One region of the Lactobacillus sp. ESL0263 genome, then DNA from elsewhere that is predicted to be linked to it. Evidence: riboswitches for the same ligand, from Rfam matches in the RefSeq annotation. Region 1 holds a riboswitch; each other region holds the start of a gene.
The links. A riboswitch is a leader RNA that binds a small molecule or an ion and turns the genes downstream of it on or off. The one in region 1 is predicted to bind thiamine pyrophosphate.
Positions count from the first base shown of each region.

Region 2: linked by a shared signal. The riboswitch ahead of F5ESL0263_RS02040 (ECF transporter S component) and the one ahead of F5ESL0263_RS00595 (ATP-binding cassette domain-containing protein) in region 1 are both predicted to bind thiamine pyrophosphate.
Region 3: linked by a shared signal. The riboswitch ahead of thiM (hydroxyethylthiazole kinase) and the one ahead of F5ESL0263_RS00595 (ATP-binding cassette domain-containing protein) in region 1 are both predicted to bind thiamine pyrophosphate.

Region 1 is NZ_REHL01000002.1:28,578-33,161, reverse strand. Features, by position in the region: gene F5ESL0263_RS00610 (LemA family protein) at 1-361, shown strand, start outside; gene htpX (zinc metalloprotease HtpX) at 373-1,266, shown strand; gene F5ESL0263_RS00600 (AraC family transcriptional regulator) at 1,319-2,257, opposite strand; TPP riboswitch at 2,423-2,514, shown strand; gene F5ESL0263_RS00595 (ATP-binding cassette domain-containing protein) at 2,562-3,917, shown strand; gene F5ESL0263_RS00590 (energy-coupling factor transporter transmembrane protein EcfT) at 3,926-4,579, shown strand.
Region 2 is NZ_REHL01000004.1:14,717-19,300, reverse strand. Features, by position in the region: gene udk (uridine kinase) at 168-809, shown strand; gene F5ESL0263_RS02050 (cupin domain-containing protein) at 842-1,330, opposite strand; gene F5ESL0263_RS02045 (tyrosine-protein phosphatase) at 1,373-2,119, opposite strand; gene F5ESL0263_RS02040 (ECF transporter S component) at 2,249-2,827, opposite strand; TPP riboswitch at 2,874-2,964, opposite strand; gene F5ESL0263_RS02035 (M42 family metallopeptidase) at 3,025-4,107, opposite strand; gene hpt (hypoxanthine phosphoribosyltransferase) at 4,351-4,584, shown strand, end outside.
Region 3 is NZ_REHL01000006.1:373,982-378,565, reverse strand. Features, by position in the region: gene thiE (thiamine phosphate synthase) at 36-692, opposite strand; gene thiD (bifunctional hydroxymethylpyrimidine kinase/phosphomethylpyrimidine kinase) at 704-1,507, opposite strand; gene thiM (hydroxyethylthiazole kinase) at 1,519-2,307, opposite strand; TPP riboswitch at 2,390-2,489, opposite strand; gene tenA (thiaminase II) at 2,617-3,279, shown strand; gene F5ESL0263_RS08075 (type 1 glutamine amidotransferase) at 3,361-4,029, opposite strand; gene thiD (bifunctional hydroxymethylpyrimidine kinase/phosphomethylpyrimidine kinase) at 4,098-4,584, opposite strand, start outside.

The sequences.
Region 1 (4,584 bases):
GACACTAGAAAAGGTAGTTCAACTGCGTAATCAATTAACTAACATTCCTAGTGATGATCACGCTGAAACTTTAAAGGTATCGAATCAGCTTTCAGATAGCTTAAAAACTATTTTTGCTTTATCAGAAAACTATCCTGACTTAAAAGCAAACCAAAACTTTGCTAAATTGCAAGAAGAATTAACTAACACTGAAAACAAAATTGCTTATTCAAGACAGCTTTACAACTCATCTGCTGCTCTATATGACCAAAAGCTATTAACCTTCCCTTCAAATATTGTTGCTGGAATCCACGGCTTCAAAAAGGTTGATTACTTGCAGACAGCCGAAGCTGAAAAAGAAGTTCCTAAGGTTAAATTTTAGATACTAATCTCATGTTATTTCAACAAATTGCTCGTAATAAACGAAAAACAGCTGGCATCATGGTGGTGTTTACGCTCATTTTAGCTCTTGCTGGCGTTGGATTCGGCTATCTTTTTGCGGACAATCCAATCTTGGGGCTGATTATTGCCCTTGTTGCTTGTGCAATCTATTTACTAATAGTTTTGCCCAATCCAGCTAACTTAGTAATGAGCTTGAATCATGCCCAAGAAGTTCATGAAGCCGACAATCCCGAGTTATGGCATGTTGTTCAAGACATGGCTCTTGTTGGTAAAGTTCCGATGCCGCGTGTTTTCATCATTAATGATGCTAGTCCAAATGCCTTTGCAACAGGGCGGGACCCTGAGCATTCAGCGGTGGCAGTTACACAAGGACTCCTCGACATGATGAATCGTGAAGAACTCGAAGGCGTTTTAGGACACGAAATCTCTCACATTAGAAACTATGATATTTTAGTTTCAACCATTGCCGCTGTTTTAGTAGGTGTTATTTCATATTTATCTGGTATTGCCAGCCGCTATATCTGGTGGATTGATGATGATCGTGATAGTGACAATGATAGTAACAACGCTATTGTAATGGTTTTTAAAATTGTTGCGATTGTCTTTGTTCTTATTTTGGGACCACTTTGTGCTAGTCTTGCGCAAATGGCATTATCGCGTAATCGCGAATACTTAGCAGATGCTTCCTCAGTCGAATTAACACGTAATCCGCAAGGATTAATATCTGCTTTGGAAAAAATTGATGGTTCCGATCCAATGAAACAAGCAGATCCAAGTAGCGCGGGAATGTACATCGAAAACCCACTTCATAAAAGGGGTACTACACATTTATTTGATAGTCATCCACCTACAAAGGACCGAATTGAGCGGTTAGAAAAAATGTAATTTTAGTTATTAAAAAATGCATCCCTTAATAGGGGTGCATTTTTTGCTCATTTTATTTCAGATTAATATTGGCCTGTCTAAACAGTTCAGCCCGCATTTGAACAGGCGTTTCATGATAGTACTCACCAAACTTTTTATAAAAGAATGATTTTCCATTGTAGCCTACCCTAGTAATAATTTCCTTGACTGAAATGTCGGGACGGGCAAGTAAATTGCGCGCTTCTTGCATTCGTCTCTCGTCAACGTGTTCGACAAAACTTTTACCAGTCTTCTGCTTAACCAAGGTCGAAAAATAATTCGGATTCAAGCCAAAATGCTTGGCCGCTTCATTCAAAGTAACATCGGCAAAGTTCTCATCAATGTATTGTTCCAAGGCTGTTTGTGCAAATTTAGGTGCAGCAGTCGGCGCCTTTTCAAAGTCCTTGTTTCTAAGTGCTGCTACAAATAAGATACTAAGCTCGGCAAGCACCATGTTTTCAACAAAAAGATCCTGATTAAGATATTCATCGATAATTTTTTTCATTATTTGTGCAGAGCGCGACATTGCTGAATAGTTTAGATTTAATAGTCTGTTTGTTGTCATTAGCTTACTGATGTGATCAATTACAGCTTTTTCTTGCTCACTAAAATGCTGTTTCTTTTTTAGAGTAAATTGTTCGGACAGCCTTTGACTAAGTTCTATTTTAACTAGCAAATCTTTTTTGCCCTGCCTTTCCACCTCATATTCACTCTTTTTTTGCAAAAGAATAATATTACCAGCAGAAATCGTGAACGCCTGACCGTTAATTTTGGTTTTTGTAGTCCCAACAGCTTCATAAAGAATCGTTAGTCCTGTTGTTTGATAACGATGAACACCGCCGTTATGATTTTCAAGGTTAATTGTAAACAAGTCAAAGTCATTACTGCCTGGACTCAATCTTATTTCATTGGAATCAGAAGTAGTTGCATCAATTACACTTGTTAAATACTGTTCCTGTTTTACCGTTGCCATAGTTATCACCCGCCTATTAGTATCTTTTTTTCATAATTTTATTATATCGTAATTTTTAGCCCTAAGTCGGACTTGAAATATCATTTTTAACAAAAACCCGTATGCCTTTTTTACTTCTTGATGCAATCTAGACAAGTACTAGGTTCTTTTTGTATAATAATCATGAATATACTAAAGGGGTGCCGTTAGGCTGAGAACATACCCATTGAACCTGCTTTGGACAATGCCAGCGAAGGGAAACTAATTATTTTGCGCCGTTGAACATCATTGTTCAATGGCTTTTTATTTATCTTGGTAAGAAAAATTGATCAGAACAAACCAGCTCTCATTTTCATATGACGAGCAACAGAAAATACTTAATAACATTACACTCGAAATTCCAACCGGCAAATTTTCACTACTTATTGGGCCTACTGGCTGTGGTAAGTCCACTTTATTAAAAATTTTAGCCGGACTTTATCCTAAATATGCTGGTAAAGTTAGCGGAACAGTTGAACTAGATGGATTACGTTCCGCGATGATGTTTCAAAATGCCGGTGAGCAGTTCACTATGGCAACACCACGAGAAGAAATAATTTTCGCTCTCGAAAATTTACAACTAAGTCGTGATCAATATCTAGAGCGGCTCAACGATGCAACAAAATTTACGCAAATTGAACAGTTACTGGATCAGAAAATCACGACACTATCGGGTGGTGAGCAACAACGAGTTGCACTAGCTGTCTTAGTCGCAATGGATGTTGATTTGTTTTTACTTGATGAGCCGTTTGCTAGCTGCGATCCTGAAGCACGTCAATTTTTAATTACTAAATTGGCGCATTTAAGGGATAAAGGAAAAACGATTATTTTAACTGACCATGTTTTGACCGGCTATGAAAACATTTGTGACTACTTGTTTCAATTTAAACGTGATAATGTCACGCTGCTAGATGAAGCAAGTAAAAATGAGTTATTACATGATAGTCAACAGAAACACACTTATACTTTTGCCCTTCCTGAAAATGAAACACCATGTTTTGTTTTAACTAATGCTCAAGTTGAACAAAATCGTATTCTGTTAAAGCAAGACCATCTAAACATCATTGCTGGCAAAACAACACTAATTACCGGTGCCAACGGTGTTGGCAAGACTTCATTATTTAATGTTCTGACTAAAATGCTTCCATACAGAGGAAGTGTTACCTACGACAAGCGTGAGATCCGTAACCAGACGACAAGAAAATACTTACTAGAGGTTGGGCAAATTTTTCAAACCGCAACCGACCAATTTATTGCCGTTTCGGTTGAAGACGAAATCAAGCTCAGTCTGAAGCAAGCAAAAGATAGCTACTTTACAGAAGAAAAAATAGCCGAAATGTTGGATTATCTAGACTTAAGTCAAACCAAAGATCAAGTTGTCTATTCTCTTTCAGGCGGTCAACAAAAGAAGTTGCAGATTTTATTAATGTTAATTTCCGGCCAAAAAGTGTTACTGATTGATGAGCCATTGAGTGGCTTAGATCATGAATCGGCACAAAAAGTCATGAACTTATTGCATGAGAGTCAGAAACAGCGTCACCAAACGTTGCTTATTATCAGTCATGAATTAACTAATCTTGCCGACTGGTGTGACTACCATTTAGTTTTTAGTAATCATTATTTAACATACAGTAATAAGTGAGGTAAAAGATGAATCCTAGTTTCAAATTTCTTTTAGCACTGATCATTTCAATTGAGTTATCGCTTAAAACTAGTTTAACAACTAACTTATTGGTAATTGTTTTTGCCGTTGTCTATTTACTTACGCAAAAAATCAAATTTAAAAGTCTATTATTTACCCTGCTTACGCCATTAATTGCGGCATTCACCATTTTTGCGACTCTTTACTGGTTTGCCCCGCAGCCTAACCTCGAAAATGCACTCAGTCTATCTAGCCGTATTTATGTCTACACACTAACAATCTGTTGCGTATCGATCAAAACAACTGCTGAAGAATTAGCCCGCTCACTCGAACAGAATTTTCATTTACCAAGTAAGTTTGCTTATGGCGTCTTAGCCGCATTAAATATCATTCCCCAAATGAAGCGAGCAGTTAAGCAAATTCGCATTGCTGGAATGATGCGCGGAGTTTACCTCAGTTTTTGGTCACCTGTTTTATACTTCAAAGCCATCTTGGTAGCGCTGAATTCAGCTGAAAATCTGGCGCAAGGAATGGAATCTCATGGCTACGTCGAAGGGGCGAAACGCTCGGTGATTGTTGCAGTGCCACTTAAAGCCAGTGATTGGCTATGGAGTGGTGTCATCTTAATATTAGTCAACCTTGCACTGTTTACCTTAAAGTAACAAAA
Region 2 (4,584 bases), on a different contig from region 1:
ACCGATAATTTCACTTTATCAAGTTTCTCTAGCTTTAATTACTTTTTAAGCCTGTTGAGTGAAAATAAATTTTAAAAATGAGTACAAGGTCCTTATTTTTCCCTTAAGTATTGGTAATTCAAGGAAAAGTAAAGTAAAATGTTTATTGATAAAAAAGGAGTAGCTCTATGTCTAAACTTGAAAAACCTGTTGTGATTGGAATTACTGGTGGTTCTGGTAGTGGAAAAACAACAATTGCCCATAAAATTGTTGATCAAATGCAAGAAAATGAACATGTCTTGATTATGACGCAAGATTCCTACTACAAAGACAACACAGGCATCCCAATGGATATCAGACAGAACATTAATTATGATCATCCCGATGCCTTTGACGTTCCACTTCTAGAAGAGCAAATCGGTTGCTTATTAAAACATCAACCAATTGAGATGCCTGTTTATGATTTTAAGGAACATACAAGAAGCAAGAAAACAATTCATACGGAGCCGGTAGACATTATCATTTTGGAAGGCATTCTTGTACTGGCTAGCAAGGAAATCCGCGACTTAATGGATATTAAAGTATATGTTGATACTGACGACGACATTCGTTTTATTAGGCGTTTAGAGCGCGATATTAAGGAACGGGGGCGTTCAATTGATTCAGTAATTGAACAATACCTTGATACTGTTAAGCCGATGTACCACCAATTTATTGAACCAACGAAACGCTATGCGGATATTATCATCCCTGAAGGTGGCGAAAACGACGTTGCAATTGATATGTTGACTACGAAGGTCCATTCAGTCTTAAGTCAAAACACTAAATAAAAGACCAAGTTCATTCGAACTTGGTCTTTTATTTAGTCAATTGCTAGACGTTCAATTACTTCGGCATATTTTGGATATTGCGTTAGTAAGTCTTTTTTCTTAAGCATTTCAAAGTCATGATAATCAAAACCCGGTGAAACAACACAACTTACTAAGCAAAAACTGTCAGGTTTAGTTACTTCAGAAGCAAAAATCGTTTCTTTAGGTACTTTAAATTGCATCACTTCACCCTTGGTAACATCCTTACCTAGTCTAACAGCTTGATACTCTCCTTCTGGTGAAATACAGTGGATGGTGATTGGTTCCCCATCATGGTAATACCACAGTTCATCGTGATTTAAACGGTGAAAATGAGAACAACTGGTATCATCTAGTAAGAAATAAATTGAAGTGTAGTAATAGCGATCGCCTTTACTATCTTCAGCGTAAAACTGCTCATCACTAGTATAAATTTGACGAAACCAGCCACCCTCTTGGTGGGGTTCCAGCTTTAAATTCTTGATATAATCTTCGCGATTCATTTTTTCTCTTTTCTTCAAATACTATTTATTACAGGCAAAAAACTAAACTAAGTAAATCTTTTGCATCTGCTCCTTAAAATCAGCTGGCAAGTCGAGGCCTTCCACAAAGTATCGGTCAAAGTCACCATAGTTCTTTTTAACTGTTTCAAAGTAACGCTCCAAGTACTGACGTTCAACTGTTAAGGCAATCGCAACATCTTTGATATTTTTAGGATCCATTTTGTCTTTTAAGTAATCCAAAATTTCTTGGTTTGCTTTTTTACGAGCCTCAATTGTTTTCAAGTAATCTTCAAAAATTTGGTCTTCGCTAACATCCAAACTCTTCAAGATTAATGCTGCTGCAACACCAGTCCTGTCTTTTCCAGCAAAACAATGGAATGCAACTGGTACAGGATCGTTAATTAAATCCATTAAAAAGTGGTGATAACCTTCACGTGCAGAATTTGATAAGGCTAACTCTTCATATGTTTTAAGCATGTCAGATTCCACATGACTGTTAGCCGAAACAATTTCATCTACACTTGCCTGATTTGTACCTGAATCTTTTAAAACATCTAAAATCACATAATCTAGATCTGGCCAAACATAGTCTGGATATTCTTTTCGTTCATCATCACCACGTAAATCAACAAGTCTCTTAAGTTGATAATGATTTTGAACCAAATCTTTTTGCTCGTCAGTTAAATCAAATAACTGACCGCAACGAAAAAGCATCCCCTCTTTAACCTTTTTACCTTCGGCACCAACATAGCCACCCAATGAACGCCAATTTGTGATATTCTCTGACATAATTCTCCTTATAGTATCTTTGCACTCTACTTACTCATATAAACATTAATTATAATTTCTCTTCACAATTTAGTCCATGGCTTTTGTAGCATTAAAAAAAACGCTAATTATCATTAGCGTTTACCTTATTTAGTCAATCTTAGGCTTTAGTGCTCTATCAAATAAGTTGGTAATTAGTTTAACCAATACCCCATCAAAAAGCAGCGCTGATAGCATCATTGTCACAAACATAATAATTTGCAGTTTAACACTGAATTTACTCCAGCCATATAAAAAGTACGTTGGTATAAAACTACCTAGCCCTGCAAAAAAGGCACCCGTTAAAACACTTTGCCAAGAAAACTTTTGATATCTTTCTTTTTTAGGGAAAAAGCCAATTTCATTAGTAGCGCCTTGAATTAGTCCAGAAAGGACCGTTGTAGCGCCCCATTGACCACCAATCACCATTTCCACAATTGCAGCCAAAGTTTCACCAACAACACCAGAGCCTGCTGTAGGTACAAAGTACATTGCAAGTGGTCCTGCAAGTAACCAGAGACCAGAAAAGACTGCATCAGTCACTGGTGCGTAGCCTGTTGGCAATAACATCATTTTTACCAGGTTAAACGCCCAGTTAAACCCATAGGTGTAAATTACCCCTAAAATAATTCCAATTAATGCAAGTAGAATGATCGATTTAACATTCCACTTTGAAGATCTTGTAAACATAAAAAATACTCCTAACAAACTTCAACAGTCATTAGGAGTACATGAAAAATCTATTTCAACACTTCCCTAGCGCAGGTATTATCCCGTTCAGGTTCAGAGGGTATTTCTCAGCTAAATTAGCACCCCTAGTGACTTTCTTTTCTATTATAACATAGCCAAGTATGTTTGACTTAAGAGATTAGTAATCAACCTTGAATTTAAAATTGACTAAAACTAGTTAATTTCTCTTTGGTTAAATCACGGATAATAGCAACAGTTAAATCAACTGATGCCTTGAAGTCCTGATATGCACTAAAGCAGTATGGTGAGTGCTCATAACGTACAGGAATTCCAATAACAATTGTTGGTGCACCATTTTCGTAGTAAATTGCTGCACCATCTTGTCCACCACCAGTACGAACTGAACGAGTGTAAGGAATATTGTTTTTATCAGCTATATCACAGGCATATTGTTGGAATTTAGGATTAGGCAAAAACGATGTATCCATATCACGAAGCATTGGTCCACGCTTTAATCCAGTTTGAGATAACCATTCTGGAGTAAAGGTGTCATCAGCGGGACATGATTCAAGAACGATTGCCAAGTCAGGCTTAACAGCCTTAGCAGTAACATATGCTCCTCTTAAACCAACCTCTTCTTGACTAGATAGGGCAGCAACTACGTTAAAGTCAACTTTCTCACCATTTAAATTATCAAGTACGTCAGCCATTGCAGCAGCACCAAAACGATCGTCAAAATCTTTACCAAAGAAAAGACCAGTTTTTTCATTGTATTCGCATTTTACATCGACAAAGATTGGGCAGCCAGTATCAATTTGATAATCATTAATCGTTTCTTCACGTGAACTTGAACCAACGTCAATCGACATGTCTGCAACATCTGGAACATTATTACGTTCTTCTTCAGTCATAAAGTGAGGTGGCTTAGTTGCAACAACACCAGGGACATATTCACCAGCACGATTTAAAATTTTAACCCGTAAAGCTGGAATATTATATTTTACCCAACCACCAAGTGGAACAAACTTAATCATTCCGTTTGGTCGAACAGCCTGAGTAATAAAGCCAACGGAATCTGAGTGTGCATCAAGCTGAATAACTGGACGATCTGGTTGATTCTCCTTTTTTGAAGCATATACGTTCAACATTCCATCCACTTTAACATCGGCAATGTCTTTAACAGTTTCAGTAAATAATTTTACAAACTCTTCTTCAAAGCCAGAAGTTGAATTGGCATCTGAAAAAGCCTTAAGCATTTTGATTTCTTGATCTTTTTTCATACTTTTAATACCTTTCGCTTGATCTAATTACTTCTTCCATTGTAGCAAAAACTGTTAGCCCATAACCATTAAATTAAAAAGCATTTATAATAATCTTACTATTTTTCATTTAATTTAACTTTTTGTACGTAAAATAGGCAATAAACTGTGAAAAAGTCTAATTTACGGTACTTTTTTATATGAAAAATGATATAATCGATTTTATCAAGTAATTTTGAGTTTATTTAAGTGAAGGGTAGATAAATGCCAAAAAACGACAATATTGATAATATTATTGATCACAAACTATTTTCTGAAGATGATATTCATCAAATGTGTGTAAGACTAGGTCAACAACTAACTGAAGATTATGCTGGAAAGAATCCATTAATTGTTGGAGCACTAAAAGGTGCAATTTTCTTTTTAACTGATCTAGTTCGTGAAATGGACGTAAAAGAACAAATCGATTTCATGGATGTTTCAAGTTACGGTGATGGG
Region 3 (4,584 bases), on a different contig from region 1:
TTGAACATAAAATATGTGTTAAGAGCTTATATATTTTATTTATGCCATGGTGCTTGCAACATCTCAGTGACTGTTTGCTTTATATCATTACTTTGGGTAATCATAGAAATAACTGAAGCACCAGATGCTTTGGTCTGTGCAATTGCAGGTAAATCTTTTTCTTCGATTCCACCAATTGCAACAATAGGTCTTGAAGAGTGTTTTACTAGTTTGCTTAGCCCTGCAAGACCAATTATTGGGTCGGCGTCATCTTTTGACTGAGTTGCAAAAACTGGACCACTACCATAGTAATCAATTCCTTCAATTTGATTAGCAGTTTCAATTTCGGCTAATGTTGAGCATGAATAGCCGACAAACATTGTATTTTTAGCTTCTTTTATTACCTGGGAAATATTTTCATCATCTTGACCTACGTGAATTCCTTCGGCATGGACACTTTTAGCAAGTTGAACATCATCATCGATGATAAATGGGACATTATATTTTTGACAAAGATGGTGTAATTCTTGTGCCATAGTTAGTCGTGCTGATTTGTCTGAAATTGAATTTACGCCTTTTTCGCGAAATTGATATGCAGTAATTCCAGCTTCTAGAGCTTGCTCGAGAAGACCTGGCAATGTTTGATTTTGTTGTAAATCTTGAGTACCACAAATAAAATATGCCTGTAGAAATTTGGAATCAAATTTTTTCATTTTTACCTCACTCATTTTGCCCAGTGGTTAAGAGGGCCATGACCATGACCAACTTGAATAGTCTGCTCAATTGTTTTAGTAACATATTTTTTAGCAAGTTGCACAGCTTCAAGTAGCGAGTGACCAAGCGCTAGCTGTGCAGTGATAGCGGCAGCGAGAGTATCCCCAGTGCCATGTGTACGTTTGGTATAAGTACGTTCACCGCTGAGCCAACAATCACTATTATCTTCAAGCAGAAGATAGTCGCGAACTATTTTGCTATTGGAATGGCCACCTTTAATTAAAACATTTTTAACCCCTAAATCACGTAAAATTTTTGCCAGCTTAGGATAGTCTTCCTCATTTTTAGCATGAATTCCGGTTAGAACTTCTGCTTCTGGTAAATTGGGAGTAATTAAATTAGCTAGTGGCAGAAGCTCACTCTTAACGGTTTCAACCGCATCTTCACTTAGAAGGGGTGCCCCACCTTTAGCCACCATTACAGGATCGACCGTAATAGGTCCAAAATCATATTTTTGTAGGTTAAGTGCTACTTGATGAACATGTGCAGCATCACCGAGCATACCAGTTTTACAAGCTCTAATTTTAAAATCAGAAGCTAAAGAGCTGAATTGTGCATCAATCATATCTAGTGGCATTAAAAATGAGTCTTGTACACCAAGTGTGTTTTGAGCAGTCACTGCCACAACTACAGCAGTACCAAATACATTTTGCATTTGAAATGTTTTAAGATCGGCCATGATTCCAGCACCACCACCTGAATCGGTACCTGCAATAGTTAAAACTTGTGGGAAAGAATTAATTTCTTCTGTCATTAAGAAGCCTCCTAATCAAACTTAGCGACATTTTCAATTTGAGAAATGCTTATTTTAGCTAGATAATCCATGAGATACATACTGAAGGTACCAGGACCAACCTCAGGATGTTCTTGTGCTAATAATTCACCTGTTGCTGAAAAAACAAGAGTTGCTGTTTGAGCAGCTTCAAATGAATCGGGACAAATTGCTGCAAAAGCGGCAACGATACTGGACAGCATATCACCCGATCCTACATGTGCCTGAAATAGTGGCGTGCCATTATAGATGTGAGCTGTTTTTTGCCCATCACTAATGGTGTCTGTCGCACCACTTGCAATAACTACACAGTGAAATTTTTTAGCAGTTTCTTGGGCGATTTGATCAACGTTTTCATCTCCGGTACCTGCATCAATTCCTTTGGCGTTCCAATCAAAGCCGCCCAAAGCTGCAATTTCACCAACATTTCCGCGAATAATACTGACAGGGAAATTAGCTAATAGATTATTAGCTGTATCTAGGCGATATTTGACGGCCCCTACGGCAACTGGGTCTAATACGATAGGTTTTTGGTAACGAACAGCTAGCTGCATTAATCTGCTTATTTGTTCAATCTGCAATTTAGTCAAGGTTCCTAAATTAATAGCCAGACTTGAGGCCATTTGGACCATCTCATCAGCTTCAGCGATTTCTTTACTCATAATTGGTGATGCACCAAGCGCATTTAATCCATTAGCCACATCCTGAACGGTGACAAAATTTGCAGCGTTAAGTACAACAGGGTTGGTTTCACGTAATTTAGTTAAAAGGTCAAGTTTCATTTATGTCTCCTAAAAATGCTTGCCTCGTTTTAAAGCTATGAAAAAAGCTTTGACACGATTTTAGGAGTGTCAAAGCAATTAAAAAGCCTATTTGACACGTTCCTACGCAAGAATTAGCTTACAGGTTCAAAGGGTTCAAAATATAAATTTTATCTCAGCCAAAGGCACCCCTCGTGTTATCGCTTCCAATTATACCTGCTTTTAAAAACCAAGACAATAAGTATTTATCTGAATTTGCTGATAAAAAAATACTAAGGTAAACTAAGAGAAATTTAAACACTATATTATTATTTATTAGGGAGAACAAAGATGGTTGAGTTTACGGATCAACTGCATCAATTAGTTAGTGACTTGTGGATTAAAAGTGAAAAACAGCCATTCATCATCGAATTGCAAAGTGGGGAATTACCACTTGCTAAATTTCGCTTTTATTTGCTCCAGGATCGATACTATTTATCTGAGTTTGCCAAAATTCATCAATTAATTGCAGAGCAAACTACAGATTTAAATATTAAAAACTTTGTGCTGGCAAGCGCAGAGGATCTTCAAGAATCCGAAGTAGAGGTGCGCAAGCAGTTTTTCAAAGAACTTAACATTACAGATGATGAAGTTGATACTACAATAGTTGCGCCAACAGCATATGCGTACGTTAATCATCTCTACCTAACATTACAAAGAGATGGCTTAGCTGGAGCTTTGTGTGCAATTGCACCATGTTATTGGCTTTATCAAGAAATTGGTCATAAAATGGCCAAAGTAGGATCCCCAGTGAAGTATTATCAAGAATGGATTGATACATACGACGGTGACTGGTATGCAGTTAATGTAAAAAAACTATTAGCATTGATTAACCAGCTCGCAACCAATGTCCCCAAAAAAGAACTTGCTAAAATGAAGGATGCATTTTTAAGAAGCAGCTATTATGAACTAAAATTTTGGCAAATGGCATATAATCAGGAAGAATGGAAGTAATTGATACTTATCAGTTGTATGATTTTTTAATAAGCAAAAATAGCTCCGAAAATAATTCGGAGCTATTTGTTTTCATTATATTTATGCGCTAACTCGTTCATCGTGCCAAGATAAAATCATTTTGACAATGGCATTAGCAACATTGAGATTTTTTAAGAGCGGACCATGTGAATAGGTTCCGATGAAATTGCGGTAGCGTAGTCCCTCAACGTGATCTTGAGGATTATTGCCGTAACCTTCAATCATTTCACCCAAGGGATGTAACTTATCTGAATCGTCAAAATAAGTCTGACCGGAGTGATTTTCAAAGGCTCTAACTTCGCCCCATTCACTCATATAGCGGGTATCGCCAATCATTCGCTTATCTGCTTTAAAAACGGTATGAAACGGTAAAATGTCTAGGCCCTTAATTGTGACACCAGAGTTAGTTTTGTAATAGGTGCCAACAAGCTGATAGCCACCACAAACACCTAGCATCGGTTTACCGTCATTGATGTATTTAGTTAAAGTTTCCTTGTGTCTTGGCAAGTCCTTAGCAATGACAGTTTGCTCAAAGTCCTGACCACCACCAAAAAAGACGAAGTCGTAGTCAAAGGCATTAAATTCATCACCTAAAGAGACGTTATCAATTTGAGTTGAATAGCCCTGCTTTTTTAACAAGTAGCGAATGATTTTGACATCCCCAGAATCACCGTAGGTATTCATCAAATCTTCGTATAAATATGCAATTTTAATTGTTTTGTTTGCCATAAAAACCACTCCAACTATTACTATCTCGTTAAAGTATATCTTAAAGGAGCAGGAGGGGCAAAAGATAATTACTTCGTATCTTCTTGTGCTGCGAAATGATTAATTGGACCATATTTTGAGCCGACTTCAATTGGGTGGGCGATTGCTTCATAAGTAAATTCCTTGGCAATCTTGACACTATCAAGAATAGAATTGCCTTTAGCTAATTCGGCGGCAATAACGGCGGATAGAGTATCTCCTGTACCGTTAATTCTTTCAGTATTGATGAAAGGCTTGGTGAATTCGTAGAACTTACCATCTTCAGCTAGTAACACGTCAGTTACCTTAGACTGACTAGTATCGTCATGGCGGCCCTTCATTAAGACATTCTTAGCACCCATTGCTTGCAGTTTCTTAGCACCTTGACGTACTTCATCTGGCGTAGCTAATTCAAGTCCGGTTAACTTTTTCTGTTCATAAAAATTAGGCGTAATGATGTCAGCTAGTGGCATCAGGTTGTCTAAGAAGGCCTGATAAGCATCATCATCTAAGAGGGTGTCACCATGTTTGGTCATA